2 regions of the Streptosporangium sp. NPDC053982 genome follow, and region 2 is predicted to be linked to the other one. Evidence: riboswitches for the same ligand, from Rfam matches in the RefSeq annotation. Region 2 holds a riboswitch; the other holds the start of a gene.

Region 1 (11,275 bases), on a different contig from region 2:
ACCGGCAGGACGCCGAGGAGGCGTGCCAGGACACCCTGCTGGCGGTGGCGCGGAACATCGGCCGGTTCGAGGGACGCGCCCGGTTCAGCACGTGGCTGCACATCATCACCGCCAACTGCGCCCGCACCACCTACCGCTCGCTGAAGCGGCGCTCGGCCGAGCAGAGCTCCGACGAACTGCCGATGCAGCGGCCCGACGTCGCCCGGGTGAGTGTGATCGCCGGCTCACGGCTCGACCTGCTGGACGCGATGGAGGCGCTGGAGGCGGAGAAGCCCGACCTCGCCCAGGCGCTGGTGCTGCGCGACATCTGTCAGCTCGACTACAGCGAGGTGGCCGAGCAGCTCGGCATCCCGCTCGGCACCGCCAAATCGCGCATCCACCAGGCGCGCAAGTACGTCCAGGGAGCCCTGGGCGACGCCTACGGCTTCTGAGGCCCCGCTCCGGGACACACCCGCCGCCCGGTCACCCGAAACCCGGCGGCCCCGGGAACGCTCCCGCGCTCACGTCTCGCCCGGCTTCTGAGGCGTCGTTCCGCGGATGCGACCGCGTGTCGTCCGGCTTCCGGGTCTCCGCTCGGAGGCGTCCCCGCGTGTCGTCCGGCTTTCCCGGCCTTTCGCCTGATGGGCGGATTAGAGTGGTGCCGCCCGTACCCGGTGATCGGCCGTGGTGCGCGCCGGTCTCCCCTCGCGCCGTGTCCGTCAGCGCCAGGGGAGAGATCCATGCTTCGCAGACGTCCAGTCGCCGTGGGGTGCGTCCTCGCGGCCGTCGCCCTCGTCGTGACGACCCCCGTGGCCCCGGCGTTCTCCGCGGCCCAGGATGTCGGTAAGGCGCAGGAACTCCGGAACCCCCTGAGCTCCGGGGGCGCTTCGAGCGCCCGGAGCGTCCGGAAACCGCCGCACGGCATGATCGAGGCGCTCCAGCGCGACCTCGGCCTCACGGCACAGGAGGCCCAGGCCCGGCTGGACAACGAGATCCGGTACGCGCCGATCGAGGCCCGGCTCCGCCGGGAGCTCGGGGCGGGTTTCGGCGGCTCCTGGCTGGAGGGGAGGGTCGCGCAGGTGCTGATCGTGGCCACCACCGACCTCGCCGCGGCTCCCCTGATCACCACCGCGGGCGCCCAGCCCAAGATCGTCGCCCGGTCGCTGGCCCGGCTCACCGCGGTCAAGGACGAGCTCGACAAGGATCTGGCCGCCGCGGGAGAGGCGGGCGGTTTCGCCAGGTACGTCGATGTCCGCACCAACCAGGTGGTCATCCGTACGACCGTGCCGGAGCAGACCCGCAACCTCGTCGGGCTCACCGGCGTGAGCCAGGAGGCGGTGCGGGTGGAGGCCTCGGCCAGGCGGTTCCGGCCCCTGTACGACCTCCGGGGCGGCGACGCCTACCGCATCGACAGCGCGTGGCGCTGCTCGGTCGGCTTCTCCGCCACGAAGGGCGCCCAGAACGGCTTCGTCAGCGCGGGACACTGCGGCGACGCGGGCAGCGTCACCACCGGGTACAACAACGTCGCCCAGGGCGTCTTCGAGGGCTCCAGCTTCCCCGGCGACGACCACTCCTGGATCACGGTGAACACGAACTGGCGGCCCACCCCGGACGTGGTCAGCACCGGCGGCACGATCGGCGTCACCGGCTCCCGGGAGGCGATCGAGGGCGCGTCGGTCTGCCGGTCCGGCTCGACGACCGGCTGGCACTGCGGCACCGTACGGCAGCGCGACGTCACCGTCGTCTACGACGAGACCCAGACGGTCTCGCAGCTCACCCTCACCGACGCCTGCGCCGAGCCGGGCGACTCCGGCGGGCCGTTCGTCTCCGTCGACCAGGCCCAGGGGGTCCTGTCGGGCGGCAACGGCAACTGCACCGCGGGAGGCGAGACGGTCTTCCAGCCGGTCACCGAGATCCTCTCCGCCTACGGCGTGAGCCTGGTGGTCGACGAGCCCGTCCCGCCGGAGACCGGCTGCGCCTGCCCCTGCTACCCGCGGCGGGTGGCCGGGACGCTCAGCGTGGGCGGTCTCGCCTACCAGCCGAGCGGAAGCTACTACCGGACCACGGCCTACAGGCTGCACACCGGCTGCCTGGAGGGCCCGGCGGGCAGCGACTTCGACCTCTACCTGCAGAGGTGGAACGGCCGGAGCTGGGTCGTCGTGGCGAGCGACACCGGTCCGGCCGCCGACAAGTCGATCTCCTATCTCGGCGCGGCCGGCCGCTACCGCTACCGGGTGAACGCCCGCACCGGTTCCGGCCCCTACACGCTGGGCTACACGAACACCGCCCCGCTTCCGCCGGCGGTCCCGGTGACGCCGGGAACCCCGGACACCCCGGGCGCCCCGGCTCCCGGAACCCCGGCTCCGGGCGTCACGGCAGCTCCGGAGACCCCGACCGCTTCGGGAACCCCGAGCGCCCCGGAGACCGCTGAGGCCGTACGCGGCTGTCACGGAGGCGCCGCGCCGTCCACGCGGTCCGGCGGGGAGCCGGCGGCCGGCGGGCTCGCCCAGCCGGAACCGGAGTGCGCCTGCCCGTGCTACCGGACCACGACCCCGGGGACGCTCGCCCTGGGCCGCTCCGCCTACCTGCCGAGCGGCGGCTACTACCGGACGACGGCGACCGAGGTCCATCTGGCGTGCCTGGACGGCCCCGACGGCAGCGACTTCGACCTCTACCTGCAGAGGTGGAACGGCCGGAGCTGGGTCACCGTGGCGAGTGAGACCGGTCCGAACCCCGACGAGACGCTCCGCTACCAGGGACCGGCCGGCCGCTACCGCTACCGGGTGACCGCCGCGAGCGGCTCCGGCGGCTACACGCTGGGCTACCAGCACGACCTGCCCTGAAGGACGGACCCCCGGGAGGTCGTATGTTCCACGGTCGCGCCGTAGCCGCCGGATGTGCCCTCTTCTCCGCCGCCGTGCTCGCCGCCGTCACGCCCTCGGCGGTCCGGGCGGAGCCCGAGCCCCTGGCCGCCGTCCGGGACGCCCCGGTCGTACGGTTCCCGGCGGCGCGGCCCGAGCGCGGAGCCCTCGCGGGTCTCCCCGCGGCGCGGCCCGGCCGCGGAGCCCGCGTGCGCCCCGCCGCGGTCCGGTCTCGGCACGACTCCACGGAGCGCGGAGGGCGGGCGCGGCAGGCCGGGCGGGCGGGCCTGCCGTACAACGCGCCGCCGCCGGGCATGCTCCAGGCCCTCCAGCGCGACCTCGGCCTCAGCGCCGAGCAGGCCCAGGCCCGGCTGCTCAACGAGATCCGCCTGGCTCCGGTCGAGGCGAGACTGCGGGTGGCGCTCGGCGACCGCTTCGGCGGCTCGTGGTTCCAGGGAACCGTCGCGCAGAACCTCGTGGTGGCCACCACCGACCCCGACGACATCCCCAAAATCGTCGCCCAGGGCGCTCATGCCGAGGTCGTCGAGCACTCGCTGGTCGAACTCGGCGCGGTCAAGGACAAGCTCGACGCCGCGCTGCCCGCCCGCCCGACGGGCGGGGGGAGCGTGCGCTACGTCGACGTGCGGAACAACAAGGTCGTCGTGCTGTCCGAGGAGCCGGTGCAGACCGAGGCCGTCATCAGGGACATCGGCGTGGACGGCAGGACGATCGTGGTGGTGCCGTCCACCGAGCGTCCCCGGCCGCTCTACGACCTGGTGGGGGGCAGCCCCTTCTACGTCGGGGTCTCTCTGCGCTGCACGGTCGGCTTCTCCGTGCTCCACGGCGGCGCGGGCGGCTTCGTCAGCGCCGGCCACTGCGGCAAGGTGGGAGAGAAGACCAACGGCTACAACCGGGTGCCCCAGGGCGTCTTCCGGGGGTCGGTGTTCCCGTCGAGCGACTTCTCCTGGATCCAGGTCAACGACGACTGGACGCCCAAGCCTACGGTGGGCAACGCCGACGGCGGCGTCCTGCCCATCGCCGGGGACCGGCCGGCCATCGAGGGGGCGTCGGTGTGCCGGTCCGGCTCCACCTCCGACTGGTACTGCGGTCTCATCCTGCAGCGCGACGTCAGCGTCTCCTATCCGCAGGGGAACGTCTTCGGGCTGACCCGCACCAGCGTCTGCGCCGACCGGGGCGACTCCGGCGGCCCGTTCGTCTCGGTGGACCAGGCCCAGGGGGTGCTCTCCGGCGGCTCCGGCTCCTGTTTCCCGGGCTCCGGGTTCAGCTACTTCCAGCCGGTCGCAAAGATCCTCTCGACGTACGGCCTGACCCTGCTGACCGTCGACGGCACCCTGCGGCCGACCACGGGCACCTGCACCGGCTATCCCGCCTCCGCCCAGAGCATCCTGAAGGAGGGGCAGGCCGCCTACCGGCCCGTGAACCCCCGGAACCGGGCGAGGAGCGGCTACTACCGGTCGAGGACCGCCGGGACCCACTACGGCTGCGTGAACTCCAACGACGGCACCGACGTCGACCTGTACCTGGAGAAGTGGGCGGCCGGCTCCGGCTGGCGGACCGTCGCCTCCTCGGTCAGCCCGTACCCCTTCGAGACGATCACCTATGAGGGCACGCCCGGCTACTACCGCTACCGGGTGGTCGCCGTGGCGGGCGGCGGGCCCTTCCTCCTGGGGTACCGTCACCCGTGACGGGCCTTTTCACCGTCCGTCGTCCGGGGAATGACACGCGTCGTCTCGCACAGTGAGACATCTGGTCAGAACGCCCGGCGGCCGGGGTAAAGTGCGAGAGACCCGTTCATCGGGTCCACAACTTCATATTGCTCATCCAGAGGGGTGGAGGGACCGGCCCTGCGAAGCCCCGGCAACCCTCCCGGTTCAAACTCGCGACATGGCGGGGTCGGCCGGGACAGGTGCCAATTCCGGTCCGTGGCCAGGGTGGTCGCGGACGAAGATGAGGGAAAGGCCTCGCTTCATGGCGCTCGCAGAAACACGGATCCCCACCTCCGCCCCCGTCTCCGCCGGCACCGCGCCCGACGGCCGCTTCGGCCCCGCCGTGGCCCTCTCCTGCCGGGAGTGCGGCACCCGCTACGACCTCGGCCCGAGCTTCGCCTGTATCGAGTGTTTCGGCCCCCTGGAGATCGCCTACGACTTCGGGCGCGTCACGCGCGAGCAGATCGCCGCCGGCCCGGCGAACATCTGGCGCTACCGCGCGCTGCTGCCCGTCCCGGAGAACGTCGCCGCCCGGCCCAACACGGAGCCCGGCTGGACCAGGCTGGTCGACGCGGGCAACCTCGCCCGCGAGCTGGGCCTGCGCTCGCTGCACGTGAAGGACGACTCGGGCAACCCGACGCACTCGTTCAAGGACCGCGTGGTGGCCATCGCCGTCGAGGCGGCCCGCAACTTCGGCTTCCACACCCTGTCGTGCTCCTCCACCGGCAACCTCGCCGGCGCGGTGACCTCGGCCGCCGCCCGCGCCGGGTTGGACGCCTGCGTGTTCATCCCCGCCGACCTGGAGCAGGCCAAGATCGTCATGGCCTCGGTGTACGGCGGGAAGCTCGTCGGCATCGAGGGCACCTACGACGACGTCAACCGGTTCTGCTCGGAGCTCATCGGCGACGAGCTGGGTGAGCGGTGGGGCTTCGTCAACGTCAACCTGCGCCCGTACTACGCCGAGGGCTCCAAGACCCTGGCGTACGAGATCGCCGAGCAGCTCGGCTGGCGACTCCCCGACCAGATCGTCGTCCCGGTGGCGTCCGGCTCCCAACTCACGAAGATCGACAAGGGGTTCAAGGAGCTGATCGCGCTCGGGCTCGTCGAGGAGAAGCCCTATCGGATCTTCGCCGCGCAGGCCGAGGGCTGCTCGCCGGTCTCGGCCGCCTACAAGGCGGGTCACGATGTGATCCGCCCGGTACGGCCGGACACGATCGCCAAGTCGCTGGCCATCGGCAACCCGGCCGACGGCCCCTACGTGCTGGACATCGCCCGGCGCACCGGCGGCGCGGTGGAGGACGTCACGGACGCCGAGATCGTCGCCGCGATCAGGCTGCTGGCCAGGACCGAGGGCATCTTCGCCGAGACCGCGGGCGGCGTCACGGTCGGCGTGCTGCGCAAGCTGGCCGCCGAGGGGCGGCTCGACCCCGACGCCGAGACCGTGGTGCTCAACACCGGTGACGGCCTGAAGACCCTCGACGCGGTGGCGGGCGAGGCCCGTCCCACCGCGGTCATCCGCCCCTCGCTTGACGAATTCCGCTCGGTCATCGCCTGAAATCACCGGAAAGGTGCTTAATAATGAGTGTCTCTGTACGGATTCCGACAATTCTCCGGACGTACACCGGTGGTGCGGCCGAGGTGAACGCCGAGGGTGAGACCCTCCGCGAGGTGCTGCGGAAACTCGACGCCGACTTCCCCGGGATCGGCGCCCGGATTCTCGACGACTCCGGCAAGATTCGCAGGTTCGTCAACGTCTATGTCGGCGATGAGGACGTCCGCTTCGCCGACAACCTGGACACCGCGACGCCGTCCGGCGTCCAGATCTCCATCATCCCGGCGGTCGCCGGGGGCTGACCCCGTCGTCCCCGCGCTCCGGGCCGCCGTCCCGTACGGCGCCCGCCGACGCCCGCTCCGGCCTGGCCGGGGCGGGTGTCGCGCTTTCGGGAGGATGTCCATATCGGCGCTTGTTGAAATAATGCAATATTTGATCAGCGGGCCCGATGGCAAAACTATGTTCTCGTGCTGCATTCGTACGTAAAGCGGCAGTTTGCTGGTTGACTCTGTTGCCCTACGGCGTACCACAGGTATGGTCGAGAACGATCGACGCAGGCGATGTGTCCGCCTCGGAGATTGAGGACGTCGCGAGAGGAATGGGCGATGTCCTCAAGTCCAGTAAGAGGAGTCGGAAGTGGCGCAAGGCACCGTCAAATGGTTCAACGCGGACAAGGGCTACGGCTTCATCGCGGTAGACGGTGGTAAGGATGTGTTCGTCCATTACTCCGCGATCATGATGGACGGCTATCGCGCACTCGAACAGGGCCAGCGGGTCGAGTTCGAGATCACCCAGGGGCAGAAAGGCCCGCAGGCGGAGTCCGTGAGGGCCGTCTGAGGCAGCCGTCCCCCCGGACGCGCAAAAGGGGCGCGCCGGACGGACCCCCGTGGCAGCGCAGTCCACGCGGGCCCTCGGCGCGCCGGCCCGGTCCACCGTGTCCCCTCGGAGGGCCGGGCCCTCGCCGTACCGGGGTCTCTCCGTGCCGGAGGCCCGAATCCGCCGGGACACGGCGGCCGGGATCCGGTCGCGCGGGGCGGTGGCCGGGGGCGAGACCGTGCGGGGCGTCCGCCGTAACGGGTCGTCGCGGGAGGCCGTCACCTCCCGGGCAGGTCAACGCGACGTCGCTTGCACTCGACAGGGTAGAGTGCTAAATAGTTTGTTGGCACTCACCGAGGGCGAGTGCCAACCCTGGATCGGGACGATGGGATCCGCCGAACGGAGTCGCGGATCCGAATGCCGTCGCGGGCGTCGGCTCGATCCGGTGCAAGCCACCCTGTGTTCGGGAGGTCTAGCCGTATGGCAGCCAAGATGATCGCGTTTGACGAGGACGCCCGGCGCGGTCTCGAGCGTGGTATGAACCAGCTCGCGGACGCCGTCAAGGTGACCCTGGGCCCGAAGGGCCGCAACGTCGTCCTGGAGAAGAAGTGGGGCGCCCCCACGATCACCAACGACGGTGTGTCCATCGCCAAGGAGATCGAGCTCGAGGACCCGTGGGAGAAGATCGGGGCCGAGCTCGTCAAGGAAGTCGCCAAGAAGACCGACGACGTCGCCGGTGACGGCACCACCACCGCCACCGTCCTCGCGCAGGCCCTGGTTCGCGAGGGTCTCCGCAACGTGGCCGCCGGCGCCAACCCGATGGGCCTGAAGAAGGGCATCGAGGCCTCCGTCGAGCGTGTCTCCGAGGAACTGCTCAAGCTCGCCAAGGACGTGGAGACGAAGGCGCAGATCGCCTCCACGGCCTCCATCTCCGCGGGCGACCCGCAGATCGGCGAGATGATCGCCGAGGCGATGGACAAGGTCGGCAAGGAAGGCGTCATCACCGTCGAGGAGAGCAACACCTTCGGCCTGGAGCTTGAGCTCACCGAGGGCATGCGCTTCGACAAGGGCTACATCTCGCCCTACTTCGTCACCGACCCGGAGCGTATGGAGGCCGTCCTCGACGACCCGTACATCCTCGTCGTCAACTCGAAGATCTCCGCGAACAAGGACCTCCTTCCCGTCCTCGACAAGGTCGTGCAGTCCGGCAAGCCGCTGCTGCTGATCTCCGAGGACGTCGAGGCCGAGGCCCTGGCGACCCTGGTCGTCAACAAGATCCGCGGTCTGTTCCGCTCGGTGGCCGTCAAGGCCCCCGGCTTCGGCGACCGCCGCAAGGCCATGCTGGGCGACATCGCCATCCTGACCGGCGCCCAGGTCATCAGCGAGGACATCGGCCTCAAGCTGGAGTCCACCACGCTCGACCAGCTCGGCCGGGCCCGCCAGGTCATCGTCACCAAGGACGAGACCACCATCGTCGACGGCGCCGGCGACGCCGAGCAGATCGCCGGCCGGGTCAACCAGATCCGCGCCGAGATCGAGAACACCGACTCCGACTACGACCGCGAGAAGCTCCAGGAGCGTCTCGCCAAGCTGGCCGGCGGCGTGGCCGTCATCAAGGCCGGCGCGGCGACCGAGGTCGAGCTCAAGGAGCGCAAGCACCGCATCGAGGACGCCGTCCGCAACGCGAAGGCGGCCGTCGAGGAGGGCATCGTCCCCGGCGGTGGCGTGGCGCTGCTGCAGGCGGGCGCCAAGGCGTTCGACAAGCTGGAGCTGACCGGCGACGAGGCCACCGGTGCCGCGATCGTCCGCAAGGCCCTGGAGGAGCCGCTGAAGCAGATCGCCGTCAACGCCGGCCTCGAGGGCGGCGTCGTGGTGGAGAAGGTGCGCAACCTCACCCCGGGTGAGGGCCTGAACGCCGCCACCGGCGAGTACGTCAACATGTTCGAGGCGGGCATCCTCGACCCGGCCAAGGTGACGCGTTCCGCGCTGCAGAACGCGGCGTCCATCGCGGCGCTGTTCCTCACCACCGAGGCCGTCATCGCCGAGAAGCCGGAGAAGACCCCGGCCGCTCCCGCGATGCCGGGCGGCGGCGACATGGACTTCTAGTCCATCGCCCCACGCGAACGAGAAAGGCGGCCCCGGATCCCCGGGGCCGCCTTTCCGCTTCTCTGCTTTCCCGCGACCCTTCCGCGCGCCTTCCGCGCGCCTTTCGCGGGCCGTGTCACGGCCGGGCCGACGCCGTACGCCACCCGGTCGCGGAGGGCGGGCGGCGTCAGCGCAGCCGGGCGGGCAGGTCGCGGGCGTGCAGGACGGTCAGAGAGGTGACCGCGCGGGTGAGGACCACGTAGAGACGGGCCAGGCCGCGCGGCTCGGCGTCCACGATGTCGGCCGGCTCGGTCACGATCACGTGGTCGTACTCCAGGCCCTTGGCCAGGGACGCCGGCACCACCAGCAGGCGGTGCTCCTCGACGGAGTCGGGGCCCAGCACCCGGTGGTCCAGGCCGGCCAGTGACGCCGACGCGGCCGCGACCGAGGCGTCCGGGACGATCACGCCGATCGACCCCTCCCGCGCCAGGACCTCCCGCACCGCCTCCGGCAGGGACGCGGCGAGGTCGGGCACCCGCCGTACCGTCAGGGAGCCCGCGCCGGGCCGCAGCGAACGGGGCGCGGCCAGGCCGGGGGCGACGTCGGGCAGCAGCCGGGCGGCGTAGTCGAGGACCTCGCGCGGCACGCGGAAACCGAGGGTCAGCTCGGTGACGGCGCCGCTCTCGAAGCCCAGGTGCGTGAGGACCTCCGTCCACGAGCGGGCCGACCAGGGGGTGGTGCCCTGCGCCAGGTCGCCGAGTACGGTGGCCGACCCGGTACGGCACCGCCGCCCGAGCGCCCGCAGCTGCATCGCCGACAGGTCCTGGGCCTCGTCCACCACCAGGTGCCCCAGGACGGGCGTCCGCTCGATCAGGTCGGCCAGCTCGTCCATCAGCGCGCCGTCGGCCGCCGACCACTTCGCCGACCGGTACGACTTGGCCGGCTTGGCCCACAGCAGCAGGGCCTGCTCGTCGGCGGTGAGATCGTCCTTCGCGGCGGCGGCCAGGAAATCGGGGTCGCTGAACAGCCGGTGGAGCACCTGCTGCGGGGTCAGCTTGGGCCACACGGCGTCCACGAGCTGCTTGACCGGCTTGGAGCGGGCCACGGCGTCCTGCACCCGGTCGTCGGGGGACTCGCCGCGCTGCTCCATCCGGACCAGCACCGTGTGGGCCAGCCGCTGGGCGAGGGCCGCGCGGCCGGGGCCGTAGCGGGTGGTGCCGCGCAGCGAGGCGACGATCTCGCGGACCTCGTGGTCGGCGACCCGGTAGCGGTTGACGCCCTTGGTGAACAGCAGTCCCTCGGCCGGCTTGACGACGTGCGCCCACAGGGCGCGGCGCAGCACCGGCGCCATCCGTGCGTCGCCCTTGATCGTCCCGACGGCCGGGTCCTCCGGTGCGGCGTACTCGCCGAGGATCCCCGCGACGGTGGTCTGGTCGACCTTGACCTCGCCCAGCGCGGGCAGCACCGAGGAGATGTAGGCGAGGAAGGCGCGGTTGGGCCCGACGATCATCACGCCGGACCTGGCGAGCTTCTCCCGGTGGGTGAACAGCAGGTACGCGGCACGGTGCAGGCCGACGGCGGTCTTCCCGGTGCCCGGCGCCCCCTGGACGCACACCGTGCCGCCCAGGTCGGACCGGACGATCTCGTCCTGGTCGGGCTGGATGGTCGCGACGATGTCGCGCATCGGGCCGGAGCGGGGACGCTCGATCTCCTCGGTGAGGATCCTGCTCTCCATGAGCGTGCCGCCCCCGGTGAGCGGCTCGTCCTCGTAGGCGGTCAGGTCACCGCCGTGGTAGCCGAACCGGCGGCGCAGTTCCACGCCCATCGGGTCGGCCGGAGTGGCCTGGTAGAACGCCCGCGAGACCGGAGCCCGCCAGTCGATCACCAGGGGACGGCTGCGCTCGTCGTGGACGTGCCGGCGCCCCACGTAGACGGTGCCGGGGAGGTCGTCGCCGCCGGTGCGGTCGAGGCGGCCGAAGAACAGGGGGGTGCCCGAGTGGTCGGCCAGCGCCGCGACGCGCTGGTCCAGCAGCGCCTGGAGGACCTGCTGGGAGACCCAGTCGCCGGCGGCGTCGGAGGACAGGGACTGGGCGTGCTCGCGCATCGCGCGCAGCGCCGCCCGGGAGACGGCCAGGTGGCGGCGCTCGGCGTCGAGGACCGTCGCGGCGTCCGCGCCGTCGGCGCCGGCTCCGGGGCCGGACTCGTCGGGGTGGCCGGATCGGCCGGATCGGCCGGATCGGCCGGATCGGCCGGGG
Region 2 (11,275 bases):
CCGGTCGGCTCTGACCCACTCCCGAACGGACCGATCGGCTGTGGCCCGTCCCTGAGCGGACCGGTCGGTGAACCGCGGATTCGACGCCATGACTCATGATCGATACGGAGCCTGCCGGGCAGGGGGCCGCTCTGGAACGATGAGTTCTCCTCCGCCGGGCGGTCTGTCCCCGGGTAGGGACGCACACGCCCGGAGAAGGAGGACATTCCCATGTTCGAGCCGATCACAGAGCTGCACGAGGGGTTCAGCGAGCCCGGCGCCGAGGCGCGGCCGTGGCGGGAGGTGGCCGGCGTGCTGTCGGCGGCGGAGATGTTCTGGCTGTCGACCGTACGCCGTGACGGGCGTCCGCACGTCACGCCGCTCCCGGCGATCTGGCTCGACGGGGCGCTGCACTTCAGCACCGGCCCCGGCGAGCAGAAGGCGAGGAACCTGGAGCACGAGCCCCGCTGCGTCCTGACCACCGGCACCGACCGGCTCAGGTCCGGGCTCGACGTCGTGGTGGAGGGGACCGCCGTCCGGGTGACCGACGAGGGACTGCTCGGCAGGCTCGCGGAACGATGGAAGAGCAAGCTCGACTGGGACTACGCGGTCGCCGACGGGGCGTTCCGCGGCGGCGACGGCCGGCGGGCCCTGGTCTTCGGCGTCACCCCGGCGAAGGTGCTGGCCTTCGGCAAGGCGCCCTACAGCCAGACCCGCTACCGCTTCCCCGCCTGACCGTCACCGGTTCCCCCGGCGGCGGCTCAGGCGCCGACGGTCCCGTCCACGCCCTCGCGCAGGAGGTCGGCGTGCCCGTTGTGGCGGGCGTACTCGTGGATCAGGTGCAGCATCACCAGCCGCAGCGACACCTTCTCGTCCCACCTGGGGTTGTACGCCGTCACGTCGAGCGACTCGGCCTCCCGCTCGATCCGGCGGGAGTGCTCGACCTCCGCCTGCCAGGCGGCGAACGCCTCCGCGCGGGTGGACGCGCTCGCGTCGTAGGCCACCTGGTAGTCGTTCTCGTCCGACCAGACGAGCGGGATGTCCTCGCCGTTTATGATCTTGCGGAACCACGTGCGCTCCACCTCGGCCATGTGGCGCACCAGGCCGAGCAGCGAGAGCGTCGAGGGCGGCATCGACCGCCGCCGAAGTTCCTCGTCGGACAGGCCGTCGCACTTCATGGCGAGGGTCGCGCGGTGGTAGTCGAGGAAGGCGCGCAGCGTCTCACGCTCCCCCGCGGTCAACGGCGGTCCGATCCGCTCCGTGGTCACTGCCTGTCCCCTCCGATCGGCGATTCCCTGCGCCGGGCCGTACCGGCGTCGCATTCCGGCAGGCACCCGTGCTGCTCCGGGGAACATAGCGGGTACGCCGCCACGCCGCCACGCCGCCCGGGGCTCGGGGCTCGGCCTGGGTGACAGGGGCAGAGGACCGTTAGGGCCGTTTCGAGGGCGGCGACTGGAACCGCGGGCTGGAGAGGTCCTTGCTGTCGCGGCTCGCGACGACACCGGGCAGGTTCGTGGCGGCCTCGGCGCAGTCGCCGCTGATACAGCCGCTCAGGCTGCTCTTATGCCGCTCAGCGGCGAAATCAAATGCTTGAATGAACGCTCCTTCCTTTTCGACCGCAGAAACCGAAAAGGAAGGAGGAATTAACACGCGCCGATGTCAAAGCTTCAAAAGCTCCGGACCACCGGGAAGCTCCGATCGCGCAGCGTCAAGTCCGGCCATCTTGGCGCGGATTCTACTGGCGGTGTCTTCGACACGATCTAAACTTTGAATGACGGCGGTAAGGAACGCATCTGCCGCCTCCAGCAGGCCAGAGCCAACGTGCATCCGTGTCCAACGGGATCCGATTCTGTCTTCTCGGACGATCGCGAGGACAGCCTCTCGACCCAGAAACTGATCATCGACCCACTCGTCCAACGTCTCAAGTGACTCGAAGGTCAAACCGGACAGACCGGCTACCACCTCTTCGTCCAACTTGACGTAAGCCCAGATCGATAGCTCTCCATCCCCCTCGAAGACCATCGTGAAGAGAACCGTCTCCTGGTCCATTTGGAAGGTACCGGTGAGGGGAATCTCATACCGATGGAAGACCTCCAGGCCCTCTGACCGAGCGTTCGGGCGCCACGGCAGACGGCCTCCCTTCACCAGGGAGTCAAGGTTCATGGGAACCACCTCCGCCTAAAAATGCCCAATAAAACAGTCAGCGAACCTTGCGGCCACATGATCCGGCCAGGGAATGTCCTGCCTCTCCAACGGGTCGTCGGCTGGCCATACCACTGAAACATGGGGGCCATTGACCTCACTTCCCGGTGTATGCACCACCGCGAAGCCCGCCTCTCGCAATCGACCGGCTGTGGTGTAGCGGGCACCCGCCTTGTCGGCTGCCGCCTGTATGGCTGCGGCACTGGCTCGCCTGCGGCGGTAACGGGTAGCCTCTTCAACGGTCAGCTTCCCCCGAAGAACGGATACCTCGCGTTCAGTCTCGATGCGGGGCGCATTAAGAAACTCGCCCGCAACCTTCGCATGATGGGTCAACACTTCATCATCCGCTACACACTCATCCGAGGGTGGTCCACATCGACATGCCCCTTGGCGCACATAACCCTGACCTGCCTGACCCATGCCGTGAACGTTAGCCAGCGATGGCTAGAATCACTGAAGAATCTCCATGGATCACTCAAATCGTTATTTCCAAACAGGATATTTAAAGTCTTCTAGGTGTATTTGTATCATTTTGCGAAGTTTGTCCGTTTATTACAACTTCAACCTCTTGTTAGCATACGCGCACTTATTGCCAAATAATAGAGGATTATCAGTGGCGACACTACTCTCAGTTGCCAAAATACTACTGATTGAAACTCTGATGCATGCGATTTGCTTCCCGGGACCATCGCAGGCAAAGAGCGATCAACGGCTGCTGGGTACCCACATGCTGCTTCGCTTCGGCATCCACCGGCGCCGGGCCGCACCGACGCCGGCCCCCGCACGCGCCCGCGCACCGTTTCAGGAGCAAATGGCGGCACACCACCGCGCCATCCGGCCCGAACGCCGTTCCGGCACCATCCCGGGAGCTCAGTCGGGGATGGTATAGGTGTACGACCACACGAACCGGCTCGCCGCGTGCACACCACGCGCGTACTCGACCGCCTGACCGTCGGCCGTACGGGTGACACGCCGCACCTCCACGACCGGTTCCCCTGACGGGAGATCGAGGAGGAGGGTCTCCTCGGCCGTGGGCATGCGGGCCTGGATGTCCTCGGTGATCTCATGCGGGGGAAGACCCCGGTCGGCCAGCACGCGGAACCCGCCGCCCGGACCGGCGATCCCGGGCGCGGGATCGACCAGGGGCGTGCCCTCGACATGGGCGGGGAGATAGTACGAGGTCATCGTGTGGGTGGGGACGCCGTCACGGGTCATGACGCGTGCCCGTTCGTACACCGGAGAGCCCGCCTCGACACCGAGCGCGACGGCAACCGTTTCGTCGGCGGTCACCAGGGACACGTCTTGTGTCTGGCGCCCCTGCTGCCGGGTGGAATCGCTGCCCGGCGCGCCGGTGGCGAACGCCTCGACGTCGGTCCGCTCCCAGCGGTGCCGCGCGTAGCGATCCGGCCCCAACCGGCGTATCGGATACGACTCACGCACGTAGGCGCCCGAGCCATGCCGGGTGACCACCAACCCTTCGTTCCTGAGCAGGATCAGCGCCTTGCTCGCCGTACTGCGTGACACGTCGTAGCGCTCGGCGAGATCCCGGACGGAGGGCAGCTTGGCTCCGGCGGGCAGGCGACCAGCCGCGATGTCGTCGCGCAGATCGGCCACGATGCGCTGCGCGGGTGACTGAGGATCTGGATGCATATGAGCACCCTACCGAAGTGTCGTAGGCCATTTTCTTGACGACAAGCCTGACCGGCCTTAACTTTATGTGTCCTACGACACTTAGACGGGCCCGCCAGGACGCTCGCAACGTCTGACGAGCCCTTGATCAGGAAGTGGCTCCTGACCCATGACGAACACTAGTGCTCCGGTCCTCGACCGGGTCGCGGTAAGCGGATGCGGCTGTTTCGCCGACGGGCCGCCGATGCCGATGGGGTGTGCCCACTGCGGGCACCCGCCGTACGCGCATGGCTGCCCCGGCCGAGCCGCCGACCACGACTACGCGCAGCCGTCCGGTGAGCTGATGGCCGCGCGGATGGAGGCGCGTCACCGGCTGGGGCCGAGGCGCGTTCCGCGCTTCGCGCCGCCCTCCGCCGTGGCGCCGGCCGAGGTGATCCCCCTGGTCCCCGCCCAGCGCCGCCCCGAGCCGGGCGTCCCGGCGGTCCGACGGCCCCCGGCCCCCGTACGGCGGGCCCCGACGGCCGGGCGCGCCCCGGATGCGCGGCTCGTCCTTCAGGAACCCGTCCCGCAGGAGTCCCGGAGCCCGGAGGTCCCCGTTCCTCCCCGTGCCGATGGGAACGGCGAGACCAATGCGACCACCGACACGAACGGTGAGACCCGCATGAGCAGCAGGACCCGCACGACCCCTGGAACCGATCCGTCCGGCGTCACCGACGTGCGGACAGGCCCTGGACGCGATGACGGAGGTCCGACCCGTGGAACAGCCCGAGACCGCACGATCCCGACCGGCGATTCCCGGGTGGCGGATCATCCGCAGCGACGCCGGACGGTTCTGGGCCAGCCGGGAGCGCCCCTTCGCCGAGGGGTCGCGGTGGGACGGCCCGCCGTACCGGACCGTGGACGCCGACACCTTCGAGGAGCTTCGGGCCGAGGTCGCCCGGCAGGAGGAGGCGGCTCGGATGCCCGGCCCGCGCGGCATCGCGGAAGGGACGGCCGAGTCATCCGGCCCGCTCCGAGGTGTTACGGGCCGTGGGCTTCCCGGAACGGGCCTTCCGCCTTCCCCGGCGGGTTCCACGACCCCTTGAGTGGGCTTGGCGCCCGCTCCACCGGCGTGATGCCACCCATGAACGGACGCGGCGGCGGGCCGGCCTTCGGGTGCGCGTCACCGCGTCGCCGACGTGCGGCCTGGGGCGGAGGGGCTCCGGGCCGCACCCGCCGCCGACTCCCTGGCTCCCGCTCCAGCGCGCCGATCCGGGGATCGGCGCGGCGGCACGCCGTACCGAACCGCCGGGATGACGTGGCCGCACCCTGAACCGGCATGGCGGTGCGGAGCGCCCCCGTCCCGCACCGCCATGCCCTGGCGGCCGGTCCGAGAACACGGTCCGGGCCGCTGGTACTCCAGTGGGGCCCGTACACATAACGGAGGATCTCAGTCAGGGGCTCAGCCAGCGGATGGTCGGAACAATGGGCGGCGCCATGCTTCGCATAGAGCGAATACATCTTCGGTCATACCGAATGCCGAAAGGGTTGCGCGGAGAGCCGCAGGACAATCGACCGGCCCAGGTAGTCGATCACCGATCCGAGCCGAGTAACCCCGCAGCCAGCAGGAGCGGGGGCTCCCGGCCGGTTCACCCTCCGCAGGGACGCGCTCCCAGAACTCGGCACCGATCAACAGGCGACCTCCCGGGTTGACCGACTGACATCAGAATACGTTCTGATGTACATTCGAGAGGTGAGCACCAGCCAGGCCGACGCGGTGACCTTTTCCGATCTCTCACGGAATCCCCGCGCGGTCGCCGAGCGCGCGGCGCGCCTGGGGCGCGTGCGCGTCACGCATCGGGACGCCCCGGATTTCTACTTGACCGCGGCGGACCGCGAAGAAGAGCGCGAACAAACGCTGGCCACCGCGTCCCGGTTGTTCCTTGCGTTGATCAAGCATGACCCCACCGCACGCGCACTGGTCATCGCCATGCCGGAGGTCTTCCCCTGGGTTCGCCATCTGTCGGTGGACGAGCTTCGCGCCTTCACCCTGGAACTGGTCGAAGCGCTGTCCGACGCGGCTGAGCTGGATGTCGACACCACAAGCCAGGAGGTCATCGCGGGCTGGCGGGCCACCGCCAGGATCAAGGCCGACCCCGCACTCCACGCCGAAGCCCGAAAGCCCACGAGCGGCGACTTCGGCCCCGTGCGGGTTTCGGCGTGAGCCCCAAGCGCGGAGACCGGGTCACGGTGCCACCACCGGATGGTGAGTGGGATGTTCGATTCGGTACCGGTGACGCGGTCAGGGGCTGGGAAGAGCTGTGCCGCCACGCTCTGGCCAATACGCGCCGATGCTTCGAGGTACTGCGGGCCGACCCCCGTTCGCGATCCAGTCATGATCGTCAGCATCGCCTACGCGGTGATCTCGCGACTCATCGCCACAACGGCAAGGATCTGGAACAGTGGGAATTCGAAGTCACCAGCGGCGGGCGGGTGCGCTATGCCATCGATGACGACACCCGCACCGTATGGGTGATCTACGCCTCACCTCGACATCCCAAGGACACCGAGTAGTCGGCGACCGCCGGGCGAAACCAGACGTCATCGCAGGCAGTCGGCCTGATCCGAGTCGGTTCATGTCCTTGGGCCGAGTCTCCGGACCGAAGCCGGTCCCGCCCTTCCGTGAAGGTGCGAGTCCGGTTCGACCTCCGCAGGGCGTACGGACGGGTTCAGATCCTCACGTCGAGGGCCGTGAGGCCGCGGATGACGTAGCCGGGGCCCCAGGTCGGCTCGGCGGTGAGTTCCATCTTCGGGGCCCGGCGCAGCAGGGCGCCGAACGACTCGATCAGCTCGATCCGGGCGAGGGGCGCGCCGAGGCAGAAGTGGATGCCCGCGCCGAAGGAGATGTGCGGGTTGTCCACCCGGCCCACGTCGAGGCGCTCGGGGTCGGCGAAGACCTCGGGGTCGCGGTTGGCCGAGCCGAACAGCAGCGCCACCTCCGAGCCGCGCGGGATGTCGATCCCTCCCACGGTGATGTCCTCCAGCACCCAGCGCTCGAACATCTGCAGCGGGGTGTCCCAGCGCATCAGTTCCTCGATCGCGCTGGGCAGCAGGCCGTGGTCGGCGCGCAGCCGTTCCAGCTCGGCCGGGTTGCGGAACAGCGACCACCAGCCGTTGCCGGTGACGTTGACCGTGGCCTCGTGCCCGGCGTTGAGCAGCAGCACGCAGGTGCCGACCAGCTCCTCCTCGGTGAGCCGGTCGCCCTCGTCGGCCACCTGGGCGAGCGCGCTGATCAGGTCGTCGCCGGGGTCGGTACGGCGGGCACGCGCCAGCTCGACGAGGTAGGCGGAGAACTCCTCGGCCGCGCGTACGGCGGTGTGCTGGGCCTCGACCGAGGGGTTGAGTTCGTACATCCCGCAGATGTCGGCCGACCAGGGCCGCAGCAGGTGCCGGTCGGCCTCGGGCACGCCGAGCATCTCGGCGATCACGGTCACCGGGAGCGGCTCGGCCACCTCGGAGATGAGGTCGCCGCCGCCGCGTTCGGCGAACGCCTCGACCAGCTCTCCGGCGATCCGGGCGACCTTGGGGCGCAGCGTCTCGACCATGCGCGGGGTGAACGCCTTGGAGACCAGCCGGCGCAGCCGGGTGTGCACCGGCGGCTCGACGTCGAGCATCCCGGCCCTGATCACCCGCCAGAACGGGTCCTGGAACTCCGGGTCGTCCGGCCTGCCGAACTCGGCGTGGGTCGCCACGTGCAGGTAGGACCGGCCCAGCCGGCGGTCACGCAGCAGCGCGTTGACGTCGGCGTGCCGGGCGATCAGCCACTGGCCCGTCGGCTCGAAGAAGCCGACCGGCCGCTCGCGTCGCAGCTCGTCGTAGACGTCGTAAGGGTGGGCGACGAATTCCGGATTCCAAGGATCAAAGCGCACGTAGACATCGTAATGTCCCAGGTGGCCGGGCCCCAAGGCCCCGGAGATCCACGAGACATCTGTCCGCATTCCGAGACACGGAGCTTGCGGCGGGGCCGCTGTCGTCGATTATAGTCCCCGGTAGGTCATGAGTGCCAGCGACAAGCCCCGGCTAGCTGGCCGGCAACCCTCGCGTCCGCGGCGGGGTGCCCCGGGTGAGGACCTGGTCCGGCGCGAGGTGCGCCGGGCAAGCGCGGACTCCACGCATCGACGCCGTGGCTTGGGGTCCGATGACCTCCTAAGGAGCACGGGCGTGTCCACCCTGACGATCTTCGCCTCCACCGCCCCCGCCGACACCGCTTCCGGCGACGTGGCCGACCGCACCACGCGAACCGCCGCCGGAAACGCCCCGGCCGCCCCGGAAACCGCCGCCCCCGCCGCCGGAAGCACCCCGGCCGTCCCGGGAACCGCCGTACCGGGAAGCACCCTCCCCGGGACCCGCGTGCCCGAGGCCCGGCGGATCCCGGCGGTGCTCGGCGCTGACCTCGAAGTCCCGGTCCGCGGCGGCCGGCTGGTCCCCTACGCCAACTTCGACTACGCCGCCAGCGCGCCCTGTCTGGAGCCGGTGAGCGCCGCCGTCGCCGCCGCGCTCCCGGCCTACTCCAGCGTCCACCGCGGCGCCGGCTACGCCTCCCAGCTCACCACCGCCCGCTACGAGCGGGCCCGGCACACGGTCCGCGCCTTCGCCGGGGCCCGCCCGGACGACGCGGTGGTCTTCACCCGCAACACCACCGACGCCACCAACCTGCTGGCCCGCTGCCTGCCCGAGGGGACCACGGTCGTGGTCTTCGACACCGAGCACCACGCCTCGCTGCTGCCGTGGCGGCGTGCCGTACGGCTGGCGCCGCCGGCGTTCCCGGGTGAGGCGGTCCGCGCCGCGGACCGGGCGCTCGCCGAGATCGAGGGCCCCAAACTGCTGGTCGTGACCGCCGCCTCCAACGTCACCGGGGAGCTGTGGCCGATCGCCGCGCTGGCGCACATCGCCCACCGGCACGGCGCCCGCGTCCTGGTGGACGCCGCCCAGCTCGTCCCGCACCGCCCGGTCAACCTGACCGCGCTCGACCTGGACTACGTGGTCTTCTCCGGTCACAAGCTCTACGCGCCGTTCGGCACGGGCGCGCTGATCGGCCGCCCGGACTGGCTGTCCGGAGCCGAGCCGTACCTGCGCGGCGGGGGTGCGGTGCGGGCGGTCGCGGACGGCGGGGAGGCCGACTGGCACGACGACCCCGAGGCCCGCCACGAGGCCGGCACCCCGAACGTCCTCGGCGCCGTCGCCCTCGCCGCCGCCTGCGACGCGCTGACCGCGACCGGCTGGACCGCGCTGGTCCGCGAGGAGGAGCGTCTCCTCGCCCGGCTGCGTGCCGGGATCGCCGGGATCGAGGGGGTTCGTGAGCTGTCCCTGTGGGACCCCGCCCATCCCCGCGTCGGCATCGTCTCCTTCACCGTGGCCGGCCGTACCGCCCGGGAGGTCGCCGAGATACTGTCCTCCGAGTACGGCATCGGCGTCCGGGACGGCAGGTTCTGCGCCCACCCCTTCGTCCGGCACCTCCTGGACGCCCACCGCCCGGACGCCGACCGCGACCCGCGGCGGCCGGACGCCGCCGACGGCGGCTGCGACGACGGGACCGCCTCGGCCGTCCGCGCGTCGATCGGCATCGGCACCGTCGACGAGCACGTGGACCGCCTGGTGTCCGCCCTGCGGGAGATTGCCGCGCGACGCTGACGTGGGAGCATAGCCCTATGAGTGAGCGTCGCACCGAAGGGGCGTCCCGGGAGCTGCACGTGGGCATCGGGGCCGGGGCGGAGGCCGTACGGCCGGCCCCGGCTGACGGGCCGGTGGCTCCCGGCGCGCAGGGCAAGGAGCTCGCCACCGAGGACATGGTCCTCAACATCGGACCGCAGCACCCCTCCACCCACGGGGTGCTGCGGCTGCGGCTCACCCTGGACGGAGAGCTGATCAGCTCGGCCGAACCCGTCGTGGGCTACATGCACCGCGGCGCGGAGAAGCTGTTCGAGGTGCGCGACTACCGGCAGATCATCGTGCTGGCCAACCGGCACGACTGGCTGTCGGCGTTCGCCAACGAGCTGGGCGTGGTGCTCGCGGTGGAACGGATGATCGGCATGGAGACGCCGCCCCGGGCCGTCTGGACCCGCACGCTGCTGGCCGAGCTGAACCGGGTGCTCAGCCACCTGATGTTCCTCGGCTCCTACCCGCTGGAGCTCGGCGCGATCACCCCCGTCTTCTACGCGTTCCGTGAGCGCGAGACCCTCCAGGCCGTGATGGAGGAGGTCTCCGGCGGGCGGATGCACTACATGTTCAACCGGGTCGGCGGCCTGAAGGAGGAGCTGCCCGAGGGCTGGTCGGAGCGGGCGGCGCGGGCCGTCGCCGACGTGCGGCGGCGGCTGCCCGACATCGAGAACCTGATCGTGGACAACGAGATCTTCCTCGCCCGCACCCGCGGGGTGGGCGTCCTGGACCGCGAGACGATCATGCAGTACGGCGTGAGCGGCCCGATCGCCCGTGCCTCCGGCGTGGACATGGACCTGCGCCGGGACGAGCCCTACCTCGCCTACGGCGAGCTGCCGGTGCGGGTCGTCACCCGGGAGGCCGGCGACTGCCACGCCCGGTTCGAGGTGCTGCTGGAGCAGGTGAAGGTCTCCCTCGACCTGGCCGACGCCTGCCTGGAACGGCTGCGCGAGCTGCCGCCGGGGCCGATCAACCAGCGCCTGCCCAAGGTGCTCAAGGTCCCCGAGGGCCACACCTACGCCTGGACGGAGAACCCGCTCGGCCTCAACGGCTACTACCTCGTCTCACGCGGCGAGAAGACCCCGTGGCGGCTGAAGCTCCGCTCGGCCTCATACAACAACGTCCAGGTGCTGCGCGAGATGCTCCCCGGCCACCTGGTCTCCGACATGGTGGCCATCCTCGGCTCGATGTTCTTCGTGGTCGGCGACATCGACAAGTGACGCCGCCGCCGGACCCGGCGTCCGGGTCCGGCGTCCCCGGTGAAAGACGGACCCCGGAGACGGTCCGGCCGGTCACCGCTCCCCGGCCGCTCCCGGCCTCCGGACGGTCACCGGGTGGCCGACCGGCGGGAAAGGCCGGGACTCCTCAGTGCCCGGCCTCCCGGCCCTTCTCGGTGGGGTCCTTGGGCACCCGGCAGCAGTGCTCCAGGTACAGCGCCGCGCAGACCAGCACCACGCAGCCGACGAACGAGCCGCCGGCGATGAAGAAGTCACGGCGTGGCACGCCCTGTTCCAGCAGGTCCGCGGTGTAGAAGGCGAACCCGGCGAAGACGCCCGCGAAGACGGCTCCGCCGTACGCCGACGCCTGGGCCAGGGCGGCCAGGCGGGCCACCGCCATCGGCTCGACGGGTTTGGTGTCCGGCCTGCGCTCGATCCGGGCCCTGGTCATCCATCCGGTGTACGCCTCGCCGAGCGCCAGCAGGAAGACGGTCGGGATCGCCGTCCACGGCACGGTCGGCAGGGACGAGTAGAACGGCTTCAGCGCGACCCAG

The links. Region 2 has a riboswitch for S-adenosylmethionine ahead of ACZ6W9_RS04695 (aminotransferase class V-fold PLP-dependent enzyme). Riboswitches for the same ligand answer to the same signal wherever they lie in the genome.
Region 1: it holds a riboswitch for S-adenosylmethionine, as region 2 does, so the genes downstream of both, thrC (threonine synthase) here and ACZ6W9_RS04695 (aminotransferase class V-fold PLP-dependent enzyme) in region 2, are expected to answer to the same signal.

What each region holds. Positions count from the first base shown of each region.
Region 1 covers NZ_JBVJKQ010000013.1:20,985-32,259, forward strand. The annotation lists gene ACZ6W9_RS23985 (RNA polymerase sigma factor) at 1-431, shown strand, start outside; gene ACZ6W9_RS23990 (trypsin-like serine protease) at 720-2,822, shown strand; gene ACZ6W9_RS23995 (S1 family peptidase) at 2,846-4,546, shown strand; SAM riboswitch class I at 4,676-4,815, shown strand; gene thrC (threonine synthase) at 4,830-6,122, shown strand; gene ACZ6W9_RS24005 (MoaD/ThiS family protein) at 6,146-6,421, shown strand; gene ACZ6W9_RS24010 (cold-shock protein) at 6,756-6,956, shown strand; gene groL (chaperonin GroEL) at 7,416-9,041, shown strand; gene ACZ6W9_RS24020 (HelD family protein) at 9,208-11,275, opposite strand, start outside.
Region 2 covers NZ_JBVJKQ010000002.1:412,382-423,656, reverse strand. The annotation lists gene ACZ6W9_RS04730 (pyridoxamine 5'-phosphate oxidase family protein) at 211-714, shown strand; gene ACZ6W9_RS04725 (DinB family protein) at 741-1,247, opposite strand; gene ACZ6W9_RS04720 (hypothetical protein) at 1,639-2,142, opposite strand; gene ACZ6W9_RS04715 (GntR family transcriptional regulator) at 3,052-3,831, opposite strand; gene ACZ6W9_RS04710 (hypothetical protein) at 5,543-6,013, shown strand; gene ACZ6W9_RS04705 (hypothetical protein) at 6,010-6,363, shown strand; gene ACZ6W9_RS04700 (cytochrome P450) at 6,519-7,718, opposite strand; SAM riboswitch class IV at 7,842-7,957, shown strand; gene ACZ6W9_RS04695 (aminotransferase class V-fold PLP-dependent enzyme) at 8,200-9,480, shown strand; gene ACZ6W9_RS04690 (NADH-quinone oxidoreductase subunit D) at 9,498-10,724, shown strand; gene ACZ6W9_RS04685 (DUF3180 domain-containing protein) at 10,870-11,275, opposite strand, start outside.